Regions from separate parts of the Paenibacillus sp. FSL R5-0345 genome, predicted to be linked through region 2. Evidence: riboswitches for the same ligand, from Rfam matches in the RefSeq annotation. Region 2 holds a riboswitch; each other region holds the start of a gene.
What was found. A riboswitch is a leader RNA that binds a small molecule or an ion and turns the genes downstream of it on or off. The one in region 2 is predicted to bind cyclic di-AMP.

Region 1 (10,758 bases), 1.2 Mb from region 2:
TAACTATGTAGCTCATAAGTATGAACTCAGTCCACAGGATTTATGTCGTCTGCTGGATGAAGATGGCGTGTTCTCGCCGGAAGGCGAGGTAATACTGGATGCACTGCAATATAAAGCCAGCCAGCATTTCAGGCAAGATATGAAACGGCAGGAAAAGCGTGAAATTGCAGCTGCTAAGGTTGTTTCCATCCGAGCCAGTGCCTCCGAAGAGAATGATGATTCTATTGCGCCACCGGAGCAATCTGTAGAGATGGAGTATTATGTAGAAGTACCACCACAATTTTTGTCCAAATGCGACATTCACCAATATAATATGATGCTGCGGAACGAACCTTATACGCGGCTGCTTCAAACCTTTTTTCCAGGTGCAGTACCCAGTCATTTGATGGATATGTTCGAGAAAATAGATTTGAACTATAAGCTAAGCGGTGAAGTAATCAACGTACTTATTCATTATTTAATGACTATGGTAGCCTCTGGTGGAGAACAACGAATGAACCGCAATTTTGTGGAGGCTATTGCTTCCAATATGCTGGTTAAACAAGTGAACACCTACGAGAAGGCTGTAAAATATATCAGGGATCAGTCCAAAGTGAAGGGCAAGGGTGCCACAACTAACACGGCAGCAGGACCACGATCACGTTCATATGCTAAAAATGCAGGCAGATCGGCCAAGCCGGAAATACCGATTGGGCTGGACGATGGAAGTGCCGGAACGGTATCGGAAGAGGAATTCGCGGCGATGATGAAGAAAGCGGCAGAAATTAAAGCCAGCAAGAAAAAAGGCGTTTCCCAAGCGCCGTAATGAAAGAGAGGTGGAACTATGGAGTCTATGGGCGATGTACTTCGTTCGATCAACAATCCAACTCTACGGCAGCGTCAACGCGATCTTGAACAGGGGTTATTCAATCATCCACTTGTGAAGGCATTGCAGTCCGAACATCCTGAGCTGGATGAATCGCGACTGCGGCTTCATATGAGCCGTCTGTATCAATATGTTGAGGAAAGTCGCAACTGCGCGAACTGTCCGGGACTTGAGAAATGTCCAAATGATTTTCCGGGGCATTATAGTAAACTTACGGTAGAGACTGTGAATGGTTCAACGGATTTATATGAACGCAAAACGCCTTGCCGTCTTAAAGTGGCACAGGATAGTCAGGATAGTATCCGCAAACGTATTCGCAGCTTTTATGTGGACGAGCGTGTGCTTAATGGCGGTTATGATGAAATAGATATTATGGGCAAGGATCCACGCCGGGTCTCGGCGGTTAATAAAATATTTGATTATATTACAAGCGTTAAAGATGAAGGTCTGACCTCACGCGGGATTTATTTACACGGAACCTTTGGAACAGGTAAAACATTTCTGATGTGTTACTTGCTTCATGAGCTTGCTGTTGCCGGCTATACTGGAGTTATCGTATATATGCCAGATTTTATCGAGGATTTAAAATCGATTATGATGGACGGCCAGAAGTTAAAGGAAACCGTGGATACGATGAAAAACTGCGATTTGCTTATCTTTGATGACATTGGTGCAGAGAACTTAAATCCATGGGCACGTGATCACGTGCTTGGCGCGATTCTAAATTATCGGATGAACCGTAAACCAACCTTCTATACCTCGAATTATCCGCTCGATGGTTTGGAGAAACATCTTAGCTTTACAAGCAAGGATGGCGAGGAGATCTATAAAGGCCAACGTTTGATGGATCGTATTGCTCCTTTTGTGGATGTTATTCCACTACACGGGGAGAATCAACGGGGGACAATTAGATAAGCCGGAGTATTCAAAACCTTAAAATTCAGAGAGAGCAGCGATTCTCCGTTTATTGGAGGGTCGCTGTTCTCTGTTTTCTTTCTCTAAATTACTTTTTAAAAAAAAGAAGCCGCCCCAAGTAGCATTCGCTATTTTTGAGACAGCCTCTTTTTATATTACGATGATTCCCTTACTCCGAAATGAACTTAATGATGACCATGCCGAAAAAGACAACGGTCATAAATGCAGTCATTCCGAAAAATCCATTCATTAAATCGCCTAGATCATTGCGGGGTTCTTCGTTGATGTGTTCTCGTGGGTCCCGTACTTGCGCGTTGACATCCATAGCTTCTGCCTCCTTACAGGGACAATGCCTGTATTGTTAAGATGCAAATTAAGTTGATCATTATGAAATAAGTCATTGACATTTAATGCGCTTTCTTAGAGTATACCGAAAGGCTGGGGAGATTGTAAAGAAAAGAGTAACGTAAATAAAATTAGTTTGAGGGCAATATAATTGTATGTGATATATAACATATCCCTTAAAGATATGTTATACTGGAATTGTGTCGGTAAGTGGTAATTTGGTTATCATATTACATGAAACAATTTATTAACTTATATTTTCGGAGCAGCTTCCATAAACTAAGCTTTGCTTTAGAATGGATTAATGTTTCGTAAAACTTTAGAGGAGGAACAATATCATGGCTATCGTGAACGTGTCTGACCAAACCTTCAGTAACGAAGTGGAAGGTCAAGGTACTGTAGTAGTAGACTTCTGGGCTCCTTGGTGTGGTCCTTGTAAGATGATTGCTCCAATCTTGGACGAATTGTCCGCAGAACTGGGAGACAGCGTGAAGATTGCAAAATTGAATGTGGATGAGAATCCGGAAACGGCTTCCCGTTTTGGCGTTATGAGTATCCCAACCCTGATCTTCTTCAAAGACGGTCAACCGGTAGATAAAGTTGTGGGATTGAACTCCAAAGAATCCCTGAAAAATATCGTAGCTAAACATCAATAATTGTTAAATGCTACTGTTCGGGCCTCGGCCCTGCCGCTCAGCGCCTTCGGTTCATTCCGGAGGCGTTTTGTGCGCTAAAAGCCAACTAATCATGGAATTATAAGAGTATAAGTTTCTCTCTATACTTTATCCTTATAATTCTCGCATAAACACTTGCCGTCCTTAAAAGGACGCCGAAGGCGTTTTAGCTTGGTCCAATTTAGCTGGAGGGGATCAATTTGGACAATATCCGCAACAAACTGGCTCTATTACCCGATCTGCCCGGGTGCTATCTGATGAAGAATGAAGAAGGCACCATTATTTATGTGGGCAAGGCGAAGGTTCTAAAGAATCGGGTTCGCTCTTATTTTACAGGCAGTCATAATGGTAAGACTCAGCGACTTGTCGCTAATATTGCTGACTTCGAATATATTGTTACGTCCAGCAACATGGAAGCGCTCATTCTCGAGTGCAATCTGATTAAGAAGCATATGCCACGTTATAACGTTCTTCTGAAGGACGATAAGACATTTCCTTATATCAAAATAACGAATGAAGCTCACCCTCGGCTTGAAGTTACACGCCGGGTGATTAAAGATAAAGCAAAATATTTTGGTCCTTATCCTAATGGTTATGCAGCACAGCAAACGAAAAAGCTTCTCGACCGTATGTATCCGCTCCGTAAATGCGGCGTAATGCCGAAGGAGGTCTGTCTCTACTACCACATGGGCCAATGCTTGGCGCCTTGTGAGAAGGAAGTGCAGAAATCTGAGTATGAGCAGATTACGCAAGATATCGCTGCTTTTCTAAGCGGAGGGCATGATGCGGTTAAGAAGGATTTACAGCAGAAAATGCAGGAAGCTGCTGAGGAATTATATTTTGAGCGGGCGAAGGAACTGCGGGATCAAATTATCCATATTGATGCATTAATGGAGAAACAGAAGATCAACACTACGGATACTAAGGATCGCGATGTTTTTGGGTATGCCGTAGATAAGGGATGGATGTGTGTACAAATTCTGTACATGAGGCAAGGGAAGATGATCCAGCGTCATTCCTCCGTCTTTCCGTTCTATGGGGAAGCCTACAGTGACTTTATGTCTTATGTGACGCAGTATTACAGTGATAATCCTGCCCTGCCGCAGGAGATTCTTCTACCGGATGTGCTTGACGAGGAAGCCGTGGTTGATAAAGAAGCTAAACCGGCGATTGTCATTGCTGCTCCAGCCGAGGAAGAGCTACAAAAGGGGGAAGATACTCCCGAGTCGCCTGAAGAAGCTGAGGCACGTGAAATCGCCGCTGCGGAAGCATCAGCAGCAGGTGTTGTTGATGCCGCAGGTGGCGCCTCTATTCTACAGGAGTGGCTCGGTATCAAAGTACTGGTGCCACAACGTGGACTCAAGAAGCAGATGGTCGGTATGGCCTGCCAAAATGCTACAGTCGCAATCGACGAGAAGTTCCGGCTTATTGAACGAGATGAAGTACGTACCTCTGGTGCCGCAATGAGCTTAGGCGAGAGCTTGGGGCTCGAACGCTTAAGCCGGATCGAGGCGTTCGATAACTCGAATATTCAGGGGACCAATCCGGTCTCTGCGATGGTTGTCTTCATTGATGGCAAGCCCGCGCGAAAAGAGTATCGTAAATATAAAGTTCGTACAGTAGTGGGTGCGGATGATTATGGAACGATGCGCGAGGTCATCCGGCGGCGGTATGAACGGGTGTTGAAAGAGAACCTTCCGATGCCAGATCTTATCGTAGTCGATGGTGGTAAAGGGCAGATTTCTTCCGCTATTGATATTCTGGAGAACGAGCTGGGGTTATTCATTCCGGTCTGCGGTCTCGTTAAGGATGACAAGCATAAGACGGCTCAGCTTCTGGTTGGAGATCCGCCAGAACCCGTCTCTTTAGCTCGGGATAGTCAGGAATTTTACCTGCTACAACGGATTCAGGATGAGGTGCATAGATTCGCTATCACCTTCCACCGTGAGCAGCGCGGGAAGTCCATGGTTACCTCTAAGCTGGACTCCATACCAGGTATAGGCGAGAAGCGGCGCAAGGCGCTGCTTAAGCATTTCGGATCGCTAAAGAAAATTAAAGAAGCCTCCATAGAGGATTTTAAATCACTTTCTATTGGCGAAAAGCTGGCTAGTCAAATTCTTGAGGCGCTCAAGGATGAAGAGCCGGCGACATAGGGCCTGATTGCGTAAATATAAAAAAGGTGTCATAGCAGGTTTCTGCTGTGACACCTTTTTTTATTATCGGTTATCCACCCGTTACTTCTTTAAATGATAGATGTCGGTTCAACCGGCTTCGGATCAGGTTTTTGTGGTGGATTAAACCGGTAGACAATGTAGGCGACTATGAACGGCATGATAATCGCGAAGATACCTGCTCCGACATTCACGCTTTCCTTCATAAAGATCAGCGTAGCGCCCATCAGAATGCTGTCAAACACGACATGACTGAACATGACAGCAATAAAGCCGTAACGAAGGAAAATATAGCTGAAGAGCAGCCCGATCACGGTAAGCTCAATAGGACGGGAGCTGATAGGGTAGATCGGATAAAGTGTATGACCAAACGCCCATACCAGCGTAGTGATCAGGCAAGCGATGAACGTGCTCCGGAACACCTTTTTCAATATAGGGATTCCGAAAAAACGATAAATAGCTTCCTCGGATAACCCGGCGAGCCATGCAACGATAGGCAGCAGCCAAGCATATCTCATGTTGTAAGGAGATTGAGTAGCGTCAGTAGTGGACCAGTTCTGCAAAGTCAATGATAATACGATGAACATAAGGGTCTGTACCCCTAGCAGCACGAATGCCCAGATGTATCCAGCCCGAATACTATCCAGCACGTATTTACCATAGCCAGGCTCTTTAGCACGAGGCCATGGGTTCATCCCCTCTTCTTTTTTCCAAAGGCCGTCCCCTCCAACTAAAGAGAAATAGAGCAGGGAGGACATTAGCAGGCTATATAAGGCATAAATGATGAACATAATGACGGAAGTGATCTGAACCTCGAGTCCTTCGCCCGAAGATTCAGGAAGCATATTATAGGTGCTGATCATCATGATTACAAAATAAGCCGAGCTTAGGAAAATTCCGCGCTTAAAGGAGGTATGTTCTCTTCTAAGTATGCTGTAGATGAGTGCCAAAATTCCTAAAGCTAAGGTAGGCAGACCGTAACCGAATAGAGTAAGCTTTTCCGCGAGAGAGGTCTGGTCCTTCACGTAGGAGGTATGCCAGGCAGGAGCAGTAAATCCGGCTTTAAAGCTGGATACCTGTTCGTCAGCGAAATCGAAATAATAGTGAAGCAAGGATTCGCCGATCTGAACGGAACGGTCAGTATACACGAGCCCATAGTATCCTGCATTCGATTCAATTTGCAGCTTGGCGGGATTTACATCCCATTCCTGAAGCCAGGGGCGGGCAAGATTTTCTTTTTGTGCCAAAGACAAGTCAGCACCCTTGTCCTCTTCTTTTGCACCAGTGGTTACATTGCTTGCCGATTCTGCAGATGATCCTTCTGCTCCTTGTGTGAAGGCGACAACTGCGCCAGTATACATATTGAGGTCAACGGAGATCAGTGGCTCTTGTTCCGCTGAAGGACTAAGTGTTACACGAAAGATGTCAAAAGGATATCGTTGATCCAATTTCTTTTTTGTATAGTCCTCCAAAAGCTTCTCGCGGGACATATAACCATAAAAGGAAGAATCCGTTTCATAAAGTACATTCCACTGATCGTTTGGTGCTTTGGTATAGTTTAACTTTTGTTCCGCAAATGATATCGCTTTGTCGCGGGCTTCCGCCTTACTGATGACGGTAGTATCTTCCCCGGCAGGGCTATTTAGCACCGAGGGGGCAATCTGAAACATAATAAATAGAATAAGACCGATAATGCCCGAGATGATGAGCCACTTGGAGAGGGCACGTTGCTGTAAGGGCTGGCCAACGGGATTCATGTAACGCCTCCTTGTAAACTGACAATGTTATGTTCCATTATAGTATTAGTGCCATGATAGTTACAAAAATCATCGTATATTTTTTTTATGGGTAATAGAGATATTATAGAATAGGAAACTGAATATATACCATGAATTTAAAGTGATCATTTCTTCATTTTTCATGAAAAACGATGCAATTGCAGGGAAAACACGGAAAAGTGATGAGAAAAGGCACTCCTTCTGGTACATCCTCTCCAAACCGCATTTTTCATATGAATCACCATTAATTGTGTCTTTGTGATTTATCGAAATAACAGATATAATTTGTATGCAATTGTATATAGCCGAATTTCAGGTGAAAACGGGGGAACCATAAGAAGTAATGAAAAGATGAGTATACGCCGTAAAAGGTGACTTTATTCATCAGGGGTGAATTTCGTTCTAGGAACGAATAGGGCAGCCTGCACAGTCCGAATCCGTCAGCTAACCTCGTAGGCTAATTTACTGCAGGAACCAAGGGTAGCATTGGTTTTCCAGTGCTTTTTTTGTTGGAATTCTTTAAATTAAGATAAGAGGGTGAGCATAGTGGCTTCACAGTTTCGCAGAGTTTCTGAATCAAAGTTTCTGAAGCTCTCTCCGCCTCAGATTATGGTGCTCGGTTTTGCATCGATTATTCTGATAGGAGCTTTGCTGCTTATGCTTCCCATTTCGAGTACGAGCGGGAATGCTGTGAGTTTTATTGATGCATTGTTTACTTCGACATCGGCAACCTGTGTGACTGGACTTGTGGTGCTGGACACCGGGACGACATTCACCTTTTTTGGAAAAACCGTGATTATGTTGCTTATCCAGGTTGGCGGCTTAGGTTTTATGACAATGGCCACCTTATTTGCCATGATGATGAAACGCAAAATCTCTTTGCGGGACAGGTTAATCCTACAGGAAGCCATGAACCAAGGTTCTATGGAGGGGATTGTTCGGCTGATCCGGAGAGTACTTATTTATTCATTAGTCATTGAGGGCTGTGCAGCGGTGCTGCTGTCCATACGTTGGGCGTTTGATATGCCGCTGGGAAAGGCCATTTATTTTGGGATATTTCATGCAGTGTCGATGTTTAATAATGCTGGATTTGATATTTTTGGGGATTTTCGGAGTTTAACCGACTATGTATATGACCCGCTAGTGAATATCGTGGTGATGTTTCTGATTGTCTCCGGCGGTATTGGTTTTATTGTCATGTCTGATCTGGTGGAGTTTCGTGTAAAACGTAAATTGTCTTTGCATAGCAAAGTTGTACTCTCTACCACGGCTGGGCTTATTGTTATTGGTGCTTTGGTTATTTTTATATTTGAATTTACGAATCAGCGCACACTGGGTAATCTTAATTTCGGCGGCAAAATATTATCGGCATTCTTCCAGTCTGTATCGCCCCGAACCGCTGGTGCCAATACGGTGGATATTGCCGGACTCCGGCAAGCCTCTCAGTTCTTTATGGTTATTCTTATGTTTATTGGTGCATCACCGGGTTCAACGGGTGGCGGGATTAAGACTACTACCTTTACCATTATGATAGGTGCGGTAATCGCGATGCTGCGCGGGCGTGAAGATGTTGTACTGTTCCGTTATCGATTGGCGCAGGAGCGTATCTATAAAGCGTTGACGTTAACATTACTAGCTTTACTATTGATCCTCTCTGTGTCGATGGTACTTTCCACAACAGAGGATAGTAATTTCTTAGCGATCTTATTTGAGACAACCTCGGCCTTTGCCACGGTAGGGCTAACGATGGGGCTGACACCTGAACTATCTATCATCGGTAAGATTCTGATCTGTCTGACTATGTTCGCAGGTCGACTAGGTCCATTAACTTTAGTGTATGCGCTTGGTCCTAAACAGGGTAAACCATTGTATAAGCATCCAGAAGGTAAAATAATTATTGGATAGGAGCTAATCAGAAATGAAAGCACAGCAATTTGTAGTAATCGGCTTAGGGCGCTTTGGGTCAAGTCTCGCGCTTGAGCTGATGGAAATGGGCTACGAGGTGCTCGGGATTGATCACCATGAAGAACGCGTAGAGGAAATGAGCGATCACTTGACACATGCCGTAGTGGCAGATGCTACAGATGAGGGGATTATGCGCTCACTAGGTGTACGGAACTTTGACTGCGGGATTGTAGCGATTGGCGACAATATGGAGCGAAGTATTCTGGCGGCAATTTTGTTAAAAGAGATTGGAGTGAAGCAAGTTGTAGCCAAGGCGATCTCGATTCTTCATGGTCGTGCGTTGTCCAGGCTGGGCGTGGACCGGGTTATTTTTCCGGAGCGGGATATGGGCATTCGTGTAGCACATCAGCTTGTGACACCCAATTTGCTTGATTATATTGAACTGTCAAAAGATTATAAAATCGTGGAGCTAACCGTACCGTCCTGCATGAACGGGAAAAGCTTGTCCGATTTAAATACAAGAGCAAAATATGGCTGCAGTATTGTTGCCCTGAACAGGGAAAGTGGAATTATCGTTGCTCCAACGGCTCATGATCATTTGAGCGAAGGCGATGTAATGGTACTCATTGGTTCTAATGAAAGTATTGATCGATTTGAGAATGAGGTTGTAAACCAAGATTAAATAGTTAGCCCTTCGTCCTTTCATTGGACGGAGGGCTTTTTAAATTTAAGTTGCACGAGAGAGGCAGGGATTACTTCTCTCGTTCTGTCAGAAACATTTCTTCTGTAACCTGCACCAGGCTGCGGGCCGCTGTGCTCAGGGTTCCATCGTCACGGTAGATCAGACAGGTAGTTCGCTGGGTCTGCTCTAGCTCTTTAATATGCAGAGAGACCAGTCCACCACCGTTTAACAGCTGCGGACGCAGATAAGACTTAGGCAGTAATGCGGCTACATTGACCGTCGGCAGCAGCCGCACGATGGCTTCGAAGGAGTCAATTTCCATACGTACGTCGGGATCAATCCCGCAGCGCTGGAAGAGATCGTCCGTTAGACGGCGATACCAGGTGCCTTTGGAGAAAAGGATCATTGGCAGTCGGGACAGATCATCCATGGTCAGCTTGGAAGACTGATTCAGAGGATGATGCTCAGAAACAACCAGCCTAAGCTGATCCTCAAACAGAGAAATACAGCGCAGTCCAGGCTCTTGAATAGAGGAAGCAATCAGACCTATATCTGATTTCCCTTCACTGACAGAGGAGACAATCTCATGCGTTCGGCCTGTGATTAGCTTTAGCTCCGCTGTCGGGTACTTTTCCATATATGCGTTAACCAGTGGAGGCAGAGTGGTCTGCAGTGAAGTGAGAGATGCCCCTAAGGTGACCAGCTTTGGCTCGCCTTCTTTGTATTTAGACAAAGCCTCCAGAAATTTAGAACGCTGCTGACGCTGTTCAAGTGCGTAGGAATAAGTGAGACGCCCAACCTCGGTTAACTCCAGCCGTTTGCCATAACGATTAAACAGCGCGACACCTAGACGTTCTTCCAGCTTGGAGATTTTACGAGATAGGGCAGGTTGGGACAGATTGAGCTGGCGCGAGGCGCGATTCAAGCTAGAATGCTCCACAACCGCTGCAAAAACATCTAAATCGTCAAACATATTTATGTTCCTCTCGTAGTGCAATCTATAAACAGTAGTGACGAAATTCATAGCCTTGAAGACAATACTTCTTGCTCCATAAGGAAATAAAAGATTTGTCGGAAAATGTTGCTTCTCTAAATGAGAATTATTATCATATAAAATCTATTCTTATGCGTTTATTGTATAACGATTAATAATTAGATTGCAATTCCCTTATAAGGGAAAAAGGAGTAACATGAAAAGTGACACAAGATATTCACATTTTGTGAAAAAGAAAACAAAGTCCGGGAAACTAGGGGATAGCGGTAAATATAGGCATTTTGTCATTACATAGTCTACGTTATCCTGTGTCAAATGTAGTTCCGGCGGTGAATACACATTAATGAAAACGCTGTTTTAATCGGAAAGGGGTTACTTTGTATGAAAGGATTTTATTCCAGAAAGATTCATTCCTTGCTAGGCGTTATC
Region 2 (10,758 bases):
GGCGCGATCGTACTCGGCTAAAACCGCGGATTGAATCTTCTCGCGTGTTCCCGAAGAGATCGGGTGAGCGATATCGCGGAATTCGCCATCCGGTGTACGCTTGCTGGGCATTGCAACAAACATCCCGTTATTACCATCGATGACGCGAATGTCATGAACAACAAACTCGTTATCGATTGTAATGGATGCGATTGCTTTCATTCTCCCCTCAGAGTTAACGCGGCGGAGTCTGACATCCGTAATTTGCATGTGTGTGTTCACCACCTTTTTCCATCAGAGACTTGGTGTATAATTCCACACAGCAAAGCGAATTCCTTCTTTTTGATTCCATAAAATACCTAAAAAAGAAATATATTTTTTAGGATCTGTTGTTTTCGACATGCATCGGGTGATTTTCTTAATATTCCTTACGTTTTCGACAATTTCCACGCTTTTTGAAAACGTAGAAACGTCAAACCATCAAGAGGAAAAATAGTTACCCGGATGCGCTGAAATCCGCCGCTCTTTCGAATCGACCTCGCTCAGCTTTACTAAAGACACATAGTCATGCAACAGGCGTTCTTCCGACTCTACTGCGCCTGACTCAACTAACACACCCACTCCAGCAACCTCGGCATTAAACTCTCCCAGTAAGTCGACCATCCCTCGAACGGTTCCGCCTGCCTTCATGAAGTCATCTACGATGAGTACCCGCGATTTCTCCTTGAGTGCACGTCTGGAAAGAGACATGGTGTGTATGCTCTTATGTGATCCAGATACATAGTTAATACTTACTGCCGAGCCTTCTGTAACCTGATGGTCACGTCGTACCAGTACTACTGGCAAGCCGAGCTGTGCTGCCGTTGCATAGGCTAACGGAATCCCCTTAGTTTCTACTGTCATCACCACATCGATTTCCGATCCATAAAAGGCCGTTGCGATGATCTTCCCCGCCTGCTCCATCAAAGATGGCAGTCCAAGCAGATCCGACATATACAAATAACCACCGGGCAGTATCCGATCTGTCTGTTCTAGCTGCACACATAAACGTTTAACAAAAGAGAGCGCCATTTCTTTAGGCATAACAGGAATATAACGTACTCCACCTGCTGCGCCGGCTAAGGTCTGAAGCTCACCGATGCCTTCACCTTCAAATACTTCTTTTATGATTGCCAAATCTTCACTGATGGAGGACTTAGCCGCTCCATACCGATCGGCAAATATAGACAGCGGCAGTAGGTCATGTGGCCGCTCAAGTAAAAACTGAGTCATGTCTACCAAACGTTGGCTTCTTTTTAATTTCTTCACGGAATGCTCCTCGCCAAAACCGAATATTTTATGAAAAATATATCACTTTTGTACGGGTTTACACAAGAGAAGCATACTAATTGAGTGATCTCACTGCGTAGACTTCCTTGCAGAACCCTCGCAGTCCATTATAAATTCTTGCTACTTTAGACTGCTTGGACACTAAACCGAACACTGTAGGACCGCTGCCGGACATTAAGACTCCGTCTGCTCCGAGCTTAACCATCGCCTCTTTGAGCTGCTGTACCTCTGGATGCAGCTTTAAGGTAACATCCTCAAGCACATTGCCCAGATGATTACACACGCCCCCAAAATCTCCAGCTTCGATCGCGTCCTGCATCTTTCTAGCCGAAGGATGAACAGCGATATTATTGCTCCGAATGCGACCGTATACTTCCGCAGTCGATACATTGATAGGTGGCTTAGCCAATACTACCCAGCATTGCGGAGGGTTCTTAATCGGCGTCAGCTTTTCGCCACGACCTGTTGCCAAGGCAGTACCGCCTGTAACGCAGAACGGCACATCTGAACCAAGCTCAGCACCAAGCTCCTGTAGCTCCTGTGAAGGTATGCCTAGACGCCACAGCCGATTAAGGCCGCGTAGCGTAGCTGCTGCATCGCTGCTTCCGCCAGCCAGGCCAGCAGCGACCGGTATTCTTTTGTCCAGATGGATATGTACACCACTCTTCACGTTATAACGCTCTTTAATAAGCCTAGCCGCCTGAAAGGCCAGGTTCTTCTCATCTAGAGGAATATAACCCGCTTGACTTGATATTATAATAGTATCCCTTGGCAGCTCAGACAGCTCTAAACGGTCTGCTAGATCCACCATGGTCATAATCATTTCCACCTCATGAAAACCGTCAGCACGCTTGTGCAGCACATCCAGCATCAAATTAATTTTCGCTGGTGCCTTCTCATACATTTTCAAGGCGTTCACCCACCTTCAGCTTTTCCCGTAAAAACAACTTAACATATTATATGAAAAACTTCTAATGAAGTCCAATAATAAAAGGGTGTCGCCAGTTGGACGCACCCTTATTCGTTAAATAAATGTTCACACCCTAAAGATTAAGATTTCCGGGCAGCTTGTTCAGCGAGCTGAATTGCTCTTTTTACCATATTGCCGGCATCCTTTGCCCGGATTCCTCCCCAGCCTTCACGTTCTACAGTTTCGTAAAAACCAAGCTCCTTGGCTAACTCCGTCTTTAGTTCTTCCGACATCGTGCCTCGTTTTCTTCGGCTCATTACGGAATTCCTCCCTTATGAAAGTAAATGATAAACCCATTGCTCAATTAGTATGCTTGCTAAGAACAAGGATCATTCACCGGACATGTTAACCGCCAAAAAGAACCGGTCGTCCTTTATCAAGGACAACCGGTTCTCGTAGAAATAAAAAACAGCCTCCAAAGGAAGCTGCCTGTGAGACATTAAGCTTTAATATACATAATCCGCATCTGCCCATCGTCTTCACATACTGTGATTTCCACAGATTCAGTAAGGATATCGGCATAGCTATAGGAGACTCGCTTGAATGTTTGCTGCTCCTGATCCAGTTTGACAATAAATACAGAAGGGTACGTTTCTTCCAGGACACCGGTGCGTTCAACGGTTTTACGACGACCTCCGTTTGCACGCAACGTGATCTTATGACCGACGTGAGCTTCGAGACTGCGTTTAATTTCCAACAGCGCGTTATTAGCCATTGCCTGACGACCACCTCTTTTCTTGTCCATTATACAACTTTCTCAGGCGTTTGTCAAAGCAAATAAATAATTATAGATGATGAATATTTGGTTGTCAACGGAATTTTTTTGCGGGCAATCAGAGGCGAACTAATATCCTTGTTATCTGTAATGCGATTGCTACTAAGCAAGAAAACATATCCTTGTAGTTCTTTAAAGATAGCAGCTATTTCACGTAATAAATCCCCCAAAGTGGGGGCTTCGATCCGTGCCCAGGTACTTTGCGGGTGCCCCAATATATATGCTCTGAACATAAAAAAAGGGTCAAGCATATCGCTCACCCTCTCTTCACATTATTCTATTCGGCCACTCCAAATTACCTATTAGCCTTGGAAAATAGACCTACCCCTGTCGATTAAATCGCAGAAGGTGTCACTTTTAGTGCCGACAGGTTCTGCAGGCGCGGCATCCCAATACGGAAGCTGCCACGGGTCTCAATACCGCCGATTCCCTGATTACCACTAATGGTGTTGTTCAAAACATCACTCAGATTCACCGTATCCCTAATGGGCGTGAACGACGATTTTGCCGCTACGTATACTGGGTCTAAGGAATGGATCAATATGCGTCCAGGGGAACTGGCAAAGTTCGCCCCTGCCCCCAGCAGCGCTTCAAAATGTGACTGGCAAGCACCTGCAACAATCGTCAACGCATCAAAATTTCGCTCATAATCCCTAGCTACCCTAATAGCAGCTACGAAGTTTTGCGAATTTTTATAGCTGCTCAGACTGTGAAGATCGTAAGTATGCTGTTGCTTCAGCACCCCGTCATGACCGGTAATCACCACAATATCTGGACGCACGCGGGGCAGCAGCCGGTATAAAGTGTCAGCCATTGCGGACTCATGAACATGATGACCTTCAGCAGGGATCCGCAATTGCTCATATAAGCTCAGACTCTTATTCAAGTACGCCGGATCGCCATCCAGATGTAGTACTTTCCCCGGCACTTCAAAATAAGCAGCTTCCTTGGGCGATGGAGCCCATGCCCCCTCTGATAGAGCGCTCCCGCTCCGCTGACTTTGCTCCTGTCGGTCTTTCCGCAGCTGTGTCAGTGATTCATTCGCTTTAATCTGTGCTTGTTGTCCTCGTTCCGTAATTCGGGTAGGAGGCACTTGAACCAAGTCATTCAGAGGAGAATCCGCCAACAGACGGAAATCTGTGCCTTTAATGACGGCTCTGTCCTGCACAATATGATCTACACGAAAAGTCAAATCACCGCCATACGATTTACGAACGACCAAGTCTCCTAAATTCATTACAACCACCACCTCTACCCCATCGTATGGGCAAAGGCCTCAGTTGGTTCATAACTAGCCGTGTTTTTAGCTTATACGATTCCAGCAGCCAACAGAACACCGCTCAATCGGGCGTATTCTTCTAAACTTAACGTTTCTCCGCGACGGGTTGGTTCAATACCAGCTTCTGCAAGTAAAGCCTCCAGACGTTCACGTCCCTCTTCAGGGAAATAACGAGCCTTGAGATTGTTAGCAATCGTTTTGCGACGCTGTGTGAAAGAAGCTTGGACGACCTCAAAGAAATGCTTCTCACTCTCAACTTCTACCGGTGGACGCTCTCTTACCTTTAGACGGATTACAGCCGACTCCACATTAGGTTGAGGAATGAATACTGTACGCGGTACAATGCAGACGAGCTCAGGCTCACTGTAATACTGCACGGCAATGCTAAGGCTTCCGTATTCCTTCCCTCCCGGAGAAGCAGCCATACGCTCCGCAACCTCTTTCTGAATCATTACAACGATGTTATCAAGCGGAAGCTTCTCTTCGAGCAGCTTCATCAGGATCGGTGTAGTCACATAATACGGCAAATTGGCAACTACGCTTACCTTGTTCACGGATGAAAAGTCTTCCTTAAACAGCTCCTGCAGGTTTACATTCAGAACATCATCATTACGAACCTTAACATGCGGGTAAGGGGAAAGTACGTCCCTTAAAATAGGGATCAACCTACGGTCGATCTCCACAGCGGTTACCGCACCGGCTGTTAGCGCCAAACGCTCCGTCAGTGCTCCAATCCCAGGACCGATCTCTAGAGCCCCTGAGTCGCTATCTAGCCCAGCAGCGTCTACAATCTTGTCCAATATATTTTGATCAATCAAAAAATTCTGTCCTAAGCTCTTCTTGAACTTAAATCCATAACGTTGAATAATCTCTTTTGTCCGTTTTGGAGTTGAAATTTCCTCTCTACCACTCATGAAGTAATGCCCCCCTGATCAATTTGGGCGAGAGCTCCGGCAAATTCCTCCCGCGTAATTCCAAACATCGCCAGCCGCTTGTACAGCTGCTTGCCATTACAATATCCGATTCCAAGCAAATTACCAAGTGCCATACGTCTTTCAGCTGCCCGAGGGTGTACAAGCATTCCAGCGGCCATTAGATCGTCAATTCCAATTATTGCAGGTGCTCCTTCAAAAGAGGTATGTACGTTTCGTAGCGCATGACGAATCGCCTCTGGAGAGGCGTTCTCCACACCGATATCTCCCTTACGGGTTGCGTCCTTCTCCGGAATGAAAGCATGCTTGCAGCCCGGCACCTTTGCGGACACAATCTTACGAATTCGTTCACCCGCGTGATCCGGATCTGTAAGAATAATCACCCCTCTACGCTCCATAGCAAGCGCGATCTTCGCAATTACGGTCCGGTCTACCGCCGAGCCCCCTGTTTCGATCGTATCTGCTTCTACAGCGCGTTTAACAGCGACGGTATCACTCTTACCTTCAACGACAATTAATTCCTTAATCATATCTCTTGACTCCTTCCAAAAAAAGCAAAAAAGAAGAGGTTTCGCTCCTCTTCTTTTGGTTAAAGAATTTATAAGTGATGAGCGGTTGCTCTGCGATCAACGAAATGATCATCTGGCGTTCCTTAACGGTTATCATCACTATAGCTTATCAAAGAATAATTTGCAAAAGCTTCCGAACTAATTTAACTCCGGCTTCACAGGTCCAATCACATAAACGGTACGTGATTTACGACCGAAATTACGCACATGGCTCAGTGAATCGTAATAGACATCTACTTTATTGCCTTTAATGGCACCGCCAGTATCTTCAGCTCGGCGGAATCCAAGCCCCTCAATATATACCCACCAGCCAATAGGGATTACATTCGGGTCTACTGCAATTGTACGACCTTCCGTTACGCGTGTTCCGGAGGCAGTTTTGGTACCTATACCTGGCTCTTCTGATGAATAAGCTGTCATGGAGACGTTCTTAATCATCTTCTTGTACTCAAAGTCTACGCCAGCCTTACTTGTGACGTTATTAGTCTTGGCGCTAACCTTAGCCGTTTTGGAAGTAGTGTTTGATTTGGAAGTTGTTGTAGTCTTAGCTACAGCCGGCTTAGGAAGTGGTTTGGTACCAACGGCAATAACTTTATCTTTCGTTACCGTTTGTACTTCCTTACCAATCATGCGCATAGAGGCCAGTTCTCCGTCTTGGTAGATCTTTTCAATATGCTGAATCATGACGCCTGGTTTGCCTGCCTGTGCCACTCTAACTGTTCCCACAGTAAGGGAGGGGTCTGCTGTCTTGATGACTCTGAAGGGTAAGTTAGTTGTCCGCTGTACAGTCTGTTTGTTGATGCGAACAATCTTAATCTCCATATTGGCAGAAATGGCGGTGTCTAACGAAGGGAAAATCTTATCATGACCTTCTAGGGTGATGCCCATTTTGTCAATTGCTTTACCGATTGTATCCTCGGTTGTATATAACGTTTTTGTTGCTCCGTCCGCAATAAGGCTAATTTTCTGCGCACGATTGATAACGACACGGTCACCGTCTTTTATTTCATCACTCAGACCTAAAGATAGTTCATCATGCGGCTGCAGCGAAATTTGCTCTTTCTCCAGCACATCACCAAGAAGCGCTTCTCGCGTTTCAAGCGTCTGTGTCTGCCCGTCTATTACTAAAAATAATTGTTTGTTACTTTGACCGTGTACGTACAGCAGAATAAGTAGCGCGATAGCGACTGAAATCACGCCTGCAAGTAAAAGTACGCGAGTATTTACTTGCTCCCACCGTAGTGCGAAAGACCTGCTGGATGACTGCGAATCATGGGATACTTCTGGTTGGAATACGCCCATTCTCTCCATCCTCCTTACATAGCCCCGTCGTCAATTGTATATCATGAGGACTGAATTCCTTTGACGAAACTATTTGAGATTGTCACAGGACACGCACTTAATAACTTAGCGTCTCCTGCTCATGGATCGCCTGCTCGGCACAGCTACTCCCACCCCTGTTATATAACAGTATGTGGGCAACATTCTATTTATTCAAAAATAAAAAAGCCTAAAAAGAGTTCAATTGAGGACTCTTTCGTGGCTTCTCCAAATTCAGAATAGAGAATGCTTGTGCACGAGGTTGCCTCTCTTACTTGCGCTTACGGGGTTAGCTGTCGGGTTCGGACGAAAGAGAGACGCCCTATTTCAGGTCACCCGCTCATGGCGGTTGCCCTTAAATTCACCCCAAAGACCACGTGAAGAAATCAAATACTGTCCTGTGGCACGTCGAAGCCGTATTCAAAATACAGGCATGCGACAGGTCAATATTGGTTCCCCCGTTCTCCATACGGAGACTCAGCGAGACGATCCATGAATCAGTGGCTGTCACTATAACACAGCTCACATCACTGAAAAGATGATATCCTGTTTTGATGCATGTTGTAAAGGACGATTCAACCACGTTTAAGCAAAAATTTGGTTAAAATATTGTAATATTCAGCCGTTTTTATATTAAAAAAGTTTAATATATCGGCCATTCTCTATTTTTCGCCTGTTTTACTCCCGTTTTCACTCAATCCCAAATCGTTCCAGTGCGTTGGCATACGTTATTTTAGCCAATTCTTCCCATGTTAGCCCTTTAATTTCAGCTGCCGCCTCTGCTACCAACTTCACATGAGCACTCTCATTTCGCTTCCCGCGGAAGGGATGAGGAGTCAAATATGGAGCATCCGTTTCGATCAATAATCGGTCTAACGGGGTCTGCGCAAGCACTTCTTTTGGCACTCGTGCATTTTTGAACGTAATGGGTCCTCCAAACGATAAATGAAAACCAAGATTCAAGCACATTTTTGCCGTTTCCCAGCTTCCTGAGAATGAGTGCATTACGCCTCCAACCTCATTTGCCTTTTCCTCCCGCAAAATCCGTACAACATCTTCATGGGCATCACGGTCATGAATACAAATCGGCATCTTTAGTTCACGGGCTAGTCCGATTTGCTTGCGAAAAACCTCATGTTGCACATCCTTGGGAGAGGTATCCCAGTAATAATCCAGTCCAATTTCCCCAATAGCCACCACTTTTTTATGACTGCACAAAGAAGCGATCCAATCGAGGTCTCCTTCTTTCATATCTATCGCATCCTGCGGATGCCAGCCCACTGCAGCATAAATATAATCATAAGATTCTGCCAGCTTCATCGTAGAGGGAATCGTCTCCCGATTAAATCCGATATTAATCATCTTACTAACGCCAGCCTCTACAGCACGAGCGATAACTTCTTCGCGATCCTCGTCGAATTGAGGTGCATCCAGATGCGTATGTGTGTCAAACAGAAACATTTTTGCCGTCACTCCTTGTTGTTTTTTAACATAAGACAGTGTGAATTTCATGCCATCTATTGTATCGTCTATTTCTACGAGAAGCAGTTATTGATTTCAAAAGACGAAAACATCGTTCCTTCTTGTCAAAAATCCCATATTTTCTTGTATTATTTTGCAAAAATCTCTGCTATTGAAGATGGCAATCGTGTAAGCGCTTGTCTCAACTTATCTTGAGGAAAATACAGATGATACCTGCCACGATGAATGCCGCTAATAGAGCGTACAATATCCGACACCTCTGAAATTTCCCTCAGCTGATCATGTCGATCAAGCAGCAAGATTTGCTTATTGTCAAAGGCTTCTCCCGGACGGAACACATCATAGGGCAAATCTGTCGGAAAATCAATCTCCAAGTCATATTCCGGGTGAAGTCCCGCTGCCGCAAAACTGCTCCGAATTTCAGTAATCATATCTGTATCAAGATTCTCCATCTCAACATATTTATACAGTTTACGATGAATAAAACGGGTACACAAGTCGCTTAATAGCTCATCTTTTTCAAGCGTCCACTGCATAAAAGCCGTCTGTACCAGCGCCTCATCTAACATTAAATATTGCTTCACTGTCACCTCTCCACGGAACAAATCCTCCAGCGGATGAATCATAAAACTAAAATGGTACCCCTCTTGGAAAAGCTCCTTAGCTCTACGGAAAATTTGTCGCAAAATAATCTCAGAGCTGCGTGTCACCGGATGAAAATATACTTGCCAGTACATTTGATAACGCGACATTAAATAATCCTCAATCGCATGCATTCCCGATTCTTTTACCACAACCCGACCATTATAAGGACGCAGCATTCTCAAAATCCGATCAATATCGATCGTTCCATAGTTTACACCTGTATAGTACGCATCACGCAACAAATAATCCATGCGATCAGCATCTAGCGGACTGGAAACCAGATTAACAACGATTTCATGCTCATAAGTTTTGGAGATCACTGAAGCTACTTTACGAGGAAAATCCTCCTCCACATCACGCAAGATCTCAGTTATCTCTGTGTCCTCCAGAATAATACGACAAGTCCAATCCTCATGGTTCATTTCAAAAGCTTCTTCTATAGAATGAGAAAATGGACCATGTCCCAGATCATGAAGCAAAGCCGCACACAAGGTCAGCAGACTTTCTTCAGGAATCCAATCCTTATACCCGCTTCGTTCAAATTGCGAAATGATTCTACGTGTAATTTCGTATACCCCAAGGGAATGAGAAAACCGACTATGCTCTGCACCATGAAAAGTGAGATACGAGGTACCCAGCTGGCGGATTCGGCGTAGACGCTGAAACTCCTTTGTATTTATTAGTCGCCAAATAATAGTATCCTGCACGTGTATATAGTTGTGAACCGGATCTTTGAAAACCTTTTCTTCTGTGAGCGGCTGCTTCATGAGATCAACTCCTTTTTTAAATTTAATATGATTTTAACCAATTTAAGTATATAATAAGTAATTATGTCGTACTTTGTCGAATGATGCCGATTTTAGTCTTGGTAAATCGACAAAGTTTATTTTTACACTTTTTTTAGAATTCGTGATTATGATAGGCAATTCAAAGTTTTTGTGAAAAAGTTCTTAATTAGCATATGAAAAAAGGTTGACTGTTTTGGGAATCGTTGGTATTATGAATATCATAAAACAGTGAACAATGTCGAATAATGGCGTTTTTGGACATTGAGAGGAGTAACGATTGTTATGATGAAATCAACAGGAATTGTAAGAAAAGTAGACGAACTTGGTCGGGTAGTTATTCCCATTGAATTGCGCCGTACTCTTGGTATTGGTGAAAAAGACGCACTTGAAATTTACGTTGATGGTGAGCGCATTATGCTTAAGAAATATGAGCCTGCCTGCATTTTCTGTGGCAACGCTGAGAACGTAACTTACTTTAAAGGAAAAATAGTTTGTCATGAATGCATTTCTACTATTCCTACCCCTGTGACAAACTAAAATAAATAGTATATAATAGAACTAATCAAATTGTTAATTCTAACCTTTTCATATCTCCTTGACCTCCCGTGACCGCGGGAGGTATTTTTTTTCTGCTTTTACTTCAGTTTCCCGCCTCAAAAGGGTGTCTAAAAGGACTTATTCCCCTCTTTG
Region 3 (10,758 bases), 1.1 Mb from region 2:
TGCTCAAGTAGTAAAATAACCCGTCCTTATATTAAATAAGGGCGGGTTATTTGTTTGTAGATCAGAAGAATGAAACTCAAAGGGAGGGTTACGGTGAACATTACGATAAGAACAATACTGGAAGATTTAATGGGAACTGAGGAACAGATAGAGGGGACTGTGGATACACTTAAGCCAGGAAATCCAGAAACGGTGGTTACAGGGATAGTTACAGCATTTTGCGCTACGCAATATGTTGTGGAACGAGCGATGGCTATGAACGCCAATTTGCTGATCACACATGAAGGTGTGTATTACAGTCACCATGATACAAGTGAGTGGTTAAAGGATGACGCTGTTTATCTCACGAAACTGAGTTTGATCAAACGTTCTGAAATGGCTATTTTTCGTTATCATGATTATTGTCATCGTCATAAACCGGATGGGATCATGGTCGGCTTGCTGCGAGAGCTTGAGTGGTCAGCTTATGTGGATGAGCAGCAACCCGCTGCTACAATCCTAACGATTCCTGCCATGACAGTAAGTGAAGCGGCTCAGTACATAAAAAGAAAACTAGGAATCCCCTATGTACGTGTTGCCGGTGACCTATCCCAGGTATGCAGACATGTGGGGATATCAGTGGGTTACAGAGGAGGCGGGACAATGGCTATCCCTCTTTTTAATCAGCACAATCTTGATTTACTGATTGCTGGCGAAGGGCCAGAATGGGAAACTCCGGAATATGTGAGGGATGCAGTACATCAAGGTAGATCGAATGCGCTGATTATGTTAGGTCATGCGGAGAGTGAAGCCCCGGGAATGAAATATTTAGCTGAAGTTTTGGCAGAAAAATATCCAATGATTCCTACTTATTTTATTGCAGAACAACCGATCTATCAGCTGCTTTAATCCTTATAAATCGAAATGAAGAATAAATTTGCATATTATGGAGAAAATGATTGGAAACCAGGTCACTGAGAAAGGAGTGTTTCAATGGAAATTCCTTTGGAGGCTGATGAAGTGTTAAGTCGTATCAAAAAGCTTCAAACTGACGGAAGCTCGATCAGCAAAAAACAAGTGAAGCAAAGCGATCCTGATCTTATGAGAAGTGCGCTGTTCTTTTTTCCGAGCTGGGAGCATGCATTGAAAAACGCCGATCTGTTGTAGCCGAATGATTGTATAAAGAAGCCGAGTGGTTCAGGGATTGATCTCTGATGACCGCTCGGCTTTTTCTTAATAAACCGAGTAAACAAGAGCAATAGAAAGAGAAAACGAAGAGTATGCTCAATATGAAATGAAAAGCATGGCTTTCATCATTATTTTGCCCAGGGCTCAACTTTACAAGAAACCTTACACGGAGTATGATTCATCACATAACTGACAATTACATAAGAAGTCCGCTTAATTTCCGTTAAGGAAAGCGGGGGAACCAACAACTGGAAATCGATATGACAGTCGGTACTAGTTATGGGGTGAATCCTGTTACAGATGCTTAATAGTGCATCCATACAGGTAGGGCAACTCTCACTGCCCGAATCCGACAGCTAACCTCGTAAGCGTATGGAGAGAGGATGAATGGCGTATTTGATGATGAATAGCCACAGAGAATCCCTCTGTGGTTTTTTGCTGCGTTTATAAGCACATATAGATATAGAACCTACCTGTGAAAGAGGTGTTAATTTTGCCTATTGCTAAACTGAATGGAACTTCGCTCTATTACGAAATCATTGGAACAGGGACTCCGGTTGTGTTTATCCATGGACATGGATTAACACATAGCATGTTTAAACCACAATTAGAGTATTTTTCTGATAAATATAAAGTGATTCTGTGCGATTTACGGGGGAATGGCAAATCAGGTGAATTGCTGCAGGCTCCAAACGAGATTATTGAAACGCAATGCCTAGATATAATTATGCTATTGAATGATTTGGGCATTCGTGAGGCGGTTTTTGTCGGGAGCGCCTATGGGGGGCTCGTCGTTCAACATATTGCGAAACAATACCCGGAACGGGTAAAGGCGATTGTTGTCGCGGATAGCTTTTGTAGAAGTCATGCATCAACAATAGTAGGTAAAATTCAGCTTATGGCTGCATATTGTAGTTGGTTAATGTATTACGCTCCTAGCGAGCTTGTACTGCCTTCGATTCGTATGATGTATCGCGAACGCTGGAACCTGGCCTATAACGAGATTAGAAGAGGACTTCTCGACAAACGCCCAAGGGAATTGTATCGTCAAAGGCTGGCTACGAGTCATGTGGATTACACTAGATGCTTAAAGTCTTTTAAACGTCCCGCATTATGTATTGTCGGTGACTTTAGTGAATTTGGAGTCAACTGTATGAAGGATATGGTGTCTCAGCTGCCGCATGCTCAGTTAGCGATCATTCCTAACGCATTAGATCCTAGTAATCTGTGTCAGCCGGAGAAATTTAATGCTATTCTTCAGCGTTTTTTGGAGAAACATCAGGATGCTCAGCAGATCAGTTGATCCTAGTGGAGAAAGCACCTTAGATTGCATAAACCTCTTCAGAGTCTTAATGCTCGGCTAACGTTTAAGCAAGAAATGAGGGCGTTCTATAGCTAGGAGTATGAACTGGCTGTGGGACGTTCTTTATGTATAGCAATATTGGGAAAATCTCCCTAAAGTACAGAGTATCGAAATAAAGGCTGGCTCAAAGTAGCGAAATCTACGAATGAGCCAGCCTTTAGCATACTATTAATCGAAAGAATACCACTCATAGCACTTCTCAAAGAACAGAATAATGAAATCCAATCGGTAGCTATGCATTTTGTACATTGCTGTCTACTGATGTAAGATTAAAGATATTCGATATTAACTATCTAAAGGAGCTGAGTTATGATGTCTCAAGCCGAAACTATAAAATTGACTTCATTATCTTCAAAAGGAGGCTGCGGCTGCAAAATCGGTCCCGCCGATCTCATGCAGGTTATTCGCAGTCTGCCACCAACCGTTCCTAACCCGGATCTACTTGTAGGTTTGGATACTAGTGATGATGCAGGCGTGTATCGTTTAAGCGATGAACTCGCGTTAGTGCAAACTGTTGATTTTTTCACACCGATCGTGGACGACCCTTATTCCTTTGGGCAAATTGCAGCAGCCAATGCGTTAAGTGACATTTATGCTATGGGTGGTAAGCCGCTTACAGTGCTTAATATTGTTGCATTTCCTATCTCTGTTCTGGATAAAAGCATTCTCGGTGACATTTTGCGCGGTGCAGCGGACAAGGTGCAGGAAGCAGGAGCGACGCTTGTAGGTGGACATTCTATCGACGATAAAGAGCCTAAATTCGGATTGGCTGTTACGGGGCTGGTGCACCCGGACAAAGTAAGAACGAATGCAGGCGCGCAGGTGGGGGATAAGCTGATACTAACGAAACCTATCGGTGTGGGCATCTTAACAACTTCTATTAAAAAGGATCAACTATCACCAGAAGAAACCACACGCCTCACCACAGTGATGTCTACATTGAATAAAAAAGCGGCTGAAATCATGGAGCCGTATGATGTGCACGCTTGTACGGATGTTACTGGATTTGGGCTGTTGGGACATGCCTCGGAAATGGCTAAAGGAAGTAACCACGGACTGATTATTCGTCAAGGCGATGTACCGATGCTGTCAAGAGTAAGAGAGCTGGCGGAGCAGGGATTTGTTCCAGGCGGAACTAAGAATAACTTTGCCCATTTGGAGGGCAGCATTCTTTATCCGGAAGAGATGGACCAATTAAGCCGTTATATTCTGTGTGATGCTGTGACTTCTGGCGGACTGTTGATTTCTGTTGCTCCTGAACAAAGTGAAGCCTTGCTACAAGAGCTGGTAGCTGCAGGTGTAGAAGCGGCATTGATCGGAGAAGTAACAGAAGAACATCCGGGTCAAATTACGGTAATAGCTGCGCAATAATGACAGGGTCAGCTTAGAGGCAACCTAAGAAGTTAGCCACCAGAGGAGAGAGTGCATTGTTTCAGGATATTACACTGGAAGAACTAAGAATGCTAAAAAATAAGAAGCAGATCACTGTGATCGACGTTCGATCTCCTTCTGAATATAAAGATTCGACATTACCGGATAGTCTGAACATTCCTTTTTTTGATGATGAGGAACGGGCTGAAGTAGGCACTTTGTATAAACAGACTAGTGTGCAGGCGGCGAAAGAACGCGGTTTGGAGATTGCTGCGGCGAAGCTGCCTGCCTTTGTCAAAGAATTCGCTGCGATTCAAGGGGACAAAGCTGTATTCTGCTGGAGAGGAGGTATGCGCAGCCGTACTACGGCCACCGTACTTTCTTTAATGGATATTCATGCTTACCGGCTGATTGGCGGCTATAAAGCTTACCGTAAATGGGTACTCGACGAACTGGAGACTTATGAATTCAAGGCAAAGCCTTATGTAATTCACGGAAATACGGGTACAGGCAAAACAAACCTACTGCACCGCCTGAAAGCACAAGGTTATCCTGTTCTGGATTTGGAAGGGATGGCGGGTCACCGGGGTTCTATCTTTGGAGAGATCGGACTTCGTGCAAATAATCAGAAAACGTTCGATAGTCTTCTTTTGGAGGAATTAATTAAGCTTGGGGATTCTTCTTATGTACTGTTTGAAGCGGAGAGTAAAAAAATCGGGAAAATCGTCATGCCCCCATTTATGGCGGAGCAGAAAGAGATCGGAGATCAGATTTGGATTGAGATGCCATTGCAAGCTAGGGTGCAGCAAATCCTTGAGGACTACCGACCAGAAGCATACAAGGAGCAGTGTATTTCAGCTTTTCGGAGTATTAAATCCCGAATTCATATTCCCGTTGCGGCAGAAATCGAGCGATGCTTACAAGCTGATTTGTTCGGAGAGGCTGTCGCGCTTTTGCTAGAATACTATTATGATCCTAGATACGATTATACGTCCACTCAGTATGAAGGCGTTGAGAGAGTTACGTTTAAGGTGAATAATTTGGATGAAGCTGAGACAGCGGTGCGCTCTTTTTTAAAAAATCAGGAAGTATAAAATTTAGTAATCGTAAGGTATGAGGGGCTAGAGGAGGCACAACGTAATAAATGATCTATTTAGACTATAATGCTACAACACCTGTAGATAAGGAAGTCGCAGAGGCTATGATTCCGTATCTTTATGGTCATTTTGGCAATCCTTCAAGCAGTCATTCTTTGGGGCAAGAAGCTAAACTCGGAATCGAGCAAGCAAGAACGCAGGTGGCTAATTTCCTGAATTGCGCGCCGGGTGAGGTGCTTTTTACAAGCGGGGGCAGCGAATCGAATAATACCGTCATCAAGGGCGTCGCTCAAACGTATCGACATAAAGGCAATCATATGATTGTGTCTGCTGTGGAGCATCCTGCTGTTATTAAACCGTGTCAGTATCTGGAGCAGTTGGGCTATACGATTACTTATGTACCTGTTGACTCGTATGGTTTGGTACAAGTAGACGATGTGAAAAAGCAACTTACCGACCAAACCATACTAGTCTCCATTATGCACTCTAACAACGAAACGGGAACGATCCAGCCGATCAAAGAAATAGCTGAGGCCTGCCACGAACGGGGTGTTCTTGTACATACCGATGCTTCGCAGTCGGCTGGAAAAGTAGTGCTCGATGTGGCTGAGCTAGGGGTGGATTTTCTAACGCTGGCAGGTCATAAATTGTATGCGCCAAAAGGGATTGGAGCATTGTACATCCGAGAGGGCATTCACATCGAACCTTTAATTCATGGAGCGGGGCATGAAAATGGTAGACGAGCAGGTACCGAGAACACACCATATATTATTGGATTAGGGAAAGCCTGTGAGCTTGCTTCAGACTCCACCTCCAGAGCGCGTGTAAAAGAAGTTGCAGATTATTTCTATGACAGATTACAGGAGGCTTTTGGCGATAAGGTTCACCTGAACGGTCATAGGGATAAGCGATTGCCTAACACGCTTAACGTTAGTTTTCTTGGAGCGGTGGGTCATGAAGTGATTGCTTCGCTAGAAGATGTGGCTGCCTCAACAGGCTCAGCTTGTCATTCTGGAGAAACATTGATCTCGCCTGTTCTAAAGGCAATGAATGTCTCACCAAGTATCGGGCAGGGAGCAGTTCGTTTTAGTGTGGGACGGTATACAACTATGGCAGAGATCGATGAGGTTATCGGTAAGTTGAAAGAGTATTTGCTGTGAGTAGATTGTCAGAGATGGAGTAGCTGATGGCGGCCTAGTATGATTCCCGGGGAATAGACTTGTTATAGGACTCAGGCGCTCTTAGTTGCATAAAAAAGACGAAGTTGACCTCCTGTTTTGCTCAATAGCGTCTCTTCGGTCCGAAAGATTAAGAAATTGCAATCGCATATTACAACAAAAGCATCTGTCACTCCTTTAGCAGGGAGGGCAGATGCTTTTGTTTGTATTAGTATTAGTGATTATACAATAGTGAAGCCTGCACTTGCATAACCAGTGACTGTATTTACAAGGCTGAGTCCTGAAGCGGTGGCTGAAAAGACCATAAGAAGGCGAGTTTGCGCTGTTACAGGGAAATCAACACCGAATGTTGCTCCACTGACAAAAGTTCCTAGATTAACTGTGCCTGTGATAGATGGCAGTGGTACTATAGCCCCTGGAATAGGAGTAAATGTGTTATTTGGTAAGGTAGACTGGAATAATTGTGCTGTCACAGTTACCGTACTACCAATAAGTGATAAAGCTACGGTATTACTAAAGTAAGCGGCAACAGATGTTATGACTCCCGAACGAGGAACTGACATTGCAAAGTTGATAAGAGGTCCAAGAACTGTACCTGTCAGATCAATATTTCCACCAACAAGAGAAATACCTGTGGCTGAACTCCCGAAGCCTATAAGGCTTGTTGTTCCAACTAAACCGCCTAAAATCGTGGTCATAATAATAGGCCCACCGGATGCCAGCGGAATGATTGCACCCCCACCGGTTGCACCAGTAACGCCTGTAACTCCGGTAACACCCGTAGCTCCAGCAAGCCCGGCGGTACCTGTAGCGCCTGTCGGCCCAGCAAGCCCGGCAGTACCCGTAGCGCCTGTCGGCCCAGCAAGCCCGGCGGTACCTGTAACACCCGTAGCTCCAGCAAGCCCGGCGGTACCCGTAGCGCCTGTCGGCCCAGCAAGCCCGGCGGTACCTGTAGCGCCTGTCGGCCCAGCAAGCCCGGCGGTACCTGTAGCACCTGTCGGCCCAGCAAGCCCGGCGGTACCCGTAGCGCCTGTCGGCCCAGCAAGCCCGGCGGTACCTGTAGCGCCTGTCGGCCCAGCAAGCCCGGCGGTACCTGTAGCACCTGTCGGCCCAGCAAGCCCGGCGGTACCCGTAGCGCCTGTCGGCCCAGCAAGCCCGGCAGTACCCGTAGCGCCTGTCGGCCCAGCAAGCCCGGCAGTACCCGTAGCGCCTGTCGGCCCAGCAAGCCCGGCAGTACCCGTAGCGCCTGTCGGCCCAGCAAGCCCGGCGGTACCTGTAGCACCTGTCGGTCCAGCAAGTCCGGCTGTACCCGTAGCGCCTGTCGGCCCAGCAAGCCCGGCAGTACCCGTAGCGCCTGTCGGCCCAGCAAGCCCGGCAGCACCCGTAGCGCCTGTTGGTCCAGCAAGCCCGGCAGCACCCGTAGCACCTGTCGGCCCCGTTGCCCCTGCTCCAGGACCTGGCGGTCCCTGTATACCTTGCGCACCAGTCGCACCAGTCGCGCCTGTCCCACCAACACCATATTCCCCTTGAGGCCCTTGAGGCCCTTGCGCTCCTTGAGGTCCTTGAGGTCCTTGCGCTCCAGTCGCGCCTGTCGCTCCACCAGCAATCAGTAAATAATCTGATGAAGTACCGGGGATTCCTTTGGGTCCAGCAACAGTAGCTATATAGGTGCTGCCATTAAAGGTTACAACTTGACCCGCTGGATATAACGGGCTTTGCGCGGGATTAAAGACTACAATACCTTGCAGCCCTGCACCAGTGGATCCCTTAGGTCCTTGAGGTCCTTGAGGTCCCTGAGGTCCTTGAGGCCCCTGCGGCCCAGTGGCACCTTTAACGGGGAGGCCAAGTGCTTGTGAAATAGAAGCCTGAATATGCCTGATTTGAATAACCAACTGATCTTTGCAATGAGGGTCAATCTTTGTGGCAAGAACAAAAGACAATAACTCAGCTAATAGTTGTTGAAGATTGGTACCCACGCTTACGACGGAGAAGGGACTGACCTCTGTAGATACAATGGTTATTTCTACTACAGAAAGAAGCTCCGTTCTAGAAGGGCTGCATATCTTAGCTTCATGCAAGAATTCCATGAGTTCTCTTAACACTCTTTGAAGATTAGTAATATGAAGTATTGTGGGATTCGTAAGTGCGGGCGGTACCACTGTAGCGAGCTCAGTGACTATTTTTAATAGAGCAGTACACTCCCTTTTTCTCACAGGACTGCTTATTCTTCCTTGCTTGTTAAGGATAGCGTCACCTTTGAATGGTCTATGACTATGATCCGACATATTTCTGTATCTCCTCCTTGAGCTTCTCCTCTTCATTCCTTTAAAAATTGGGAACCTGCCCAATCAGCATATTCTGAGAAGCGGAAGTTGTTACAATCGTCGCGTTGAAAGTCAGTATTACCGGTGGCCTGCCTTATTGATAGAGTAGTTAAGTAGAAGTAGTATCACCCTTCATAAGAGTTATATCTAAAGTAGTGTTGTAAATCAGCATTTAGTTCTATAAACGGGTATTAGAGCGACGGTATTCTATTGGCGTGATGCTGAAATTGCGCTTGAACATTCGATGAAGATAAGAACTGCTGGTGAAGCCAGTCATTTCAGCAATATCTGAAACGGATAGATCGCTGTCTGTCAGAAGGCGGCAGACTTCCTGCATCCGTACATCCATGATGACATCCACAATGGCTGTCATTGTTTGTTGCTTATAAAGGCGGCTGACATATATAGGTGACAGGTTAAGCTCATCAGCAATCTGGTTCAAGCTCAGGCCGGGATCCATGTAAGATTGATTAATTTTTTGATTAATCTGCCGGATCAGATCACTTTGCTTAGAGCTACGCTTATCGGCTTGTAATTCCTGAATATTATCGAAGAGGTTATAAAAAGCTTCTTCAAGCTCCTCCATCGTTTCGTAATTTTCAAGTGAAGGCATCTTGAGCATGTCATCCATTGTAGTAGCGCTGAGCTTTTTGATATTATCAAAGATTCTCTTAATGGTTAGAGTCACCCTAGAGAGTGTCAGTTCTAGGACATGATAGGGATATTGCTCCATTTCGCGCAAGATGCCGGAGAAATGGCTGCGTGCCTCATCCGTCCTACCACTGGTAAGCGCATCGACCAGCTTCTTCTCGCTATCTGCCGGATAAGAGTATAGGTTATACTGCAATTCGTTGATCTTCTCGGCGTTGATCAGGCATCCATGCCCATAAAACAGTCTATGTTTGGAAGCTTCTTTAGCCTGACTGTAGATTCGGTTTAGTAGCTCCGGATTATCACTAACGGGACTGTACACGAGCGACAGTCCGATTCTCAGATAATCGCAGCAAGCCACACGGATTTGTCGCAGCAGTACTTCGATCAACTCTGTATCCAGAGGTTCAGCGGACGTCATACTGCTTAGTAGCATAACTACACTATCGTCGTTCATATCGACGCTCTCTACTTGGTAAGTTTGACCGCATATTTCCGAGGCAATATTCATGATGGCGAATTTGTACGGAAGTAGATAAGAACCTCTCTCTTGTCGCAAGGTGGTATATTCGTCAATACGGAGTAGTACCAGCCGGTAACTCCCGTTTAAGCTGAAAGCAATACTTAACTGCTCCATATCACTTGGTCGGCTGTTATGAGGGGATCTAATACCGAGAACAAGATTACGTAAAGAATTCTGTCTAATCGTAAACATGCTGTTGCGCTTGTCAGCTTCCAGACTATTCATTCGGCTTACGATGGAATCAATAGGAAGGTAGAGGCGTTTGGAAAGTATTCTAGAGATGATAAGTCCGAATATTAGAATAATCAAAGAAATTAATAATGTTGTATTACGGATTTGGTTGGTTTGTTCTGTGATTACATCATAAGGAGTAATGCGAACATACTGCCAGCCAAGGGAATCAGGTGAAGTATAGGATACTAGTGATTTCTGATTTTTATATGGAGCGGTGAAATAGCCTGCAGAGCGGTCTTTCACTTGATGCTCTATCCAGATGCGCTCATCTGCCGAGAGTTTTTCCAATGTTAGCTTGTTCCCCGAAAGAAAACGATCTTGGTCATCTAGGAGGTAGGTATTGCCACTACCGGTTGTATTACTGTTAGCTAGCTCCTTATTTATCCAAGCTGCTGATATATTAACAATAACAGCAGAGTTGATGGTGCGGTCCCAATTGATTGCATCATAGCAGAGATAAGTATAGACGGAGATAGCTTCTGATTTGGGTTCACCGATGGAGTAGGTACGCGGGATGGGAGTGAATGTTTTGTAATCCTGATAATGATTTAACATCTGTATGATTTCAGTGTCCTCTAATTCTCGTGTGGTGTACACACCGTTCTGCCCTTGCGCAGCGGAGATATATACCGTGTCGTTATTCGGATTATATACATAGATGGATTCAATGTACGGCATAGAATTCAGATAGTTACCGAGATCTGACATCGCAGCCGTAACCTCATAAATGGAGGGTTTGTTATAGAACAACAGGTGGGATATCGTGCTAGTTCGATATAGCTGAAATGAAAGCGTTTGCGCCACTTCAGCCATGTTGACTACCTTCTTGCCGGTCTGAGTTAGATCTCTT

Region 1: linked by a shared signal. The riboswitch ahead of R50345_RS24875 (TrkH family potassium uptake protein) and the one ahead of R50345_RS00190 (resuscitation-promoting factor) in region 2 are both predicted to bind cyclic di-AMP.
Region 3: linked by a shared signal. The riboswitch ahead of R50345_RS25325 (alpha/beta fold hydrolase) and the one ahead of R50345_RS00190 (resuscitation-promoting factor) in region 2 are both predicted to bind cyclic di-AMP.

The regions. Positions count from the first base shown of each region.
Region 1 covers NZ_CP009281.1:5,654,801-5,665,558, reverse strand. The annotation lists gene R50345_RS24900 (replication initiation and membrane attachment family protein) at 1-805, shown strand, start outside; gene dnaI (primosomal protein DnaI) at 824-1,780, shown strand; gene R50345_RS31490 (YqzM family protein) at 1,950-2,105, opposite strand; gene trxA (thioredoxin) at 2,464-2,781, shown strand; gene uvrC (excinuclease ABC subunit UvrC) at 2,994-4,952, shown strand; gene R50345_RS24880 (CPBP family intramembrane glutamic endopeptidase) at 5,042-6,727, opposite strand; cyclic di-AMP (ydaO/yuaA leader) riboswitch at 7,042-7,223, shown strand; gene R50345_RS24875 (TrkH family potassium uptake protein) at 7,358-8,653, shown strand; gene R50345_RS24870 (potassium channel family protein) at 8,667-9,335, shown strand; gene R50345_RS24865 (LysR family transcriptional regulator) at 9,406-10,308, opposite strand; gene R50345_RS24860 (succinate dehydrogenase cytochrome b558 subunit) at 10,711-10,758, shown strand, end outside.
Region 2 covers NZ_CP009281.1:39,150-49,907, reverse strand. The annotation lists gene spoVG (septation regulator SpoVG) at 1-249, opposite strand, end outside; gene purR (pur operon repressor) at 460-1,287, opposite strand; gene ispE (4-(cytidine 5'-diphospho)-2-C-methyl-D-erythritol kinase) at 1,364-2,218, opposite strand; gene R50345_RS00220 (small, acid-soluble spore protein, alpha/beta type) at 2,359-2,535, opposite strand; gene veg (biofilm formation stimulator Veg) at 2,718-2,993, opposite strand; gene R50345_RS00210 (hypothetical protein) at 3,047-3,313, opposite strand; gene yabG (sporulation peptidase YabG) at 3,388-4,290, opposite strand; gene rsmA (16S rRNA (adenine(1518)-N(6)/adenine(1519)-N(6))-dimethyltransferase RsmA) at 4,362-5,246, opposite strand; gene rnmV (ribonuclease M5) at 5,243-5,794, opposite strand; gene R50345_RS00190 (resuscitation-promoting factor) at 5,972-7,135, opposite strand; cyclic di-AMP (ydaO/yuaA leader) riboswitch at 7,417-7,646, opposite strand; gene R50345_RS00185 (TatD family hydrolase) at 7,844-8,614, opposite strand; gene R50345_RS00180 (HD domain-containing protein) at 8,764-10,047, opposite strand; gene R50345_RS00175 (AbrB/MazE/SpoVT family DNA-binding domain-containing protein) at 10,351-10,605, shown strand.
Region 3 covers NZ_CP009281.1:5,754,997-5,765,754, reverse strand. The annotation lists gene R50345_RS25330 (Nif3-like dinuclear metal center hexameric protein) at 94-888, shown strand; gene R50345_RS31760 (hypothetical protein) at 973-1,146, shown strand; cyclic di-AMP (ydaO/yuaA leader) riboswitch at 1,368-1,554, shown strand; gene R50345_RS25325 (alpha/beta fold hydrolase) at 1,661-2,470, shown strand; gene selD (selenide, water dikinase SelD) at 2,840-3,901, shown strand; gene mnmH (tRNA 2-selenouridine(34) synthase MnmH) at 3,958-4,995, shown strand; gene R50345_RS25310 (cysteine desulfurase family protein) at 5,046-6,158, shown strand; gene R50345_RS32255 (exosporium glycoprotein BclB-related protein) at 6,398-8,461, opposite strand; gene R50345_RS25300 (AraC family transcriptional regulator) at 8,679-10,758, opposite strand, start outside.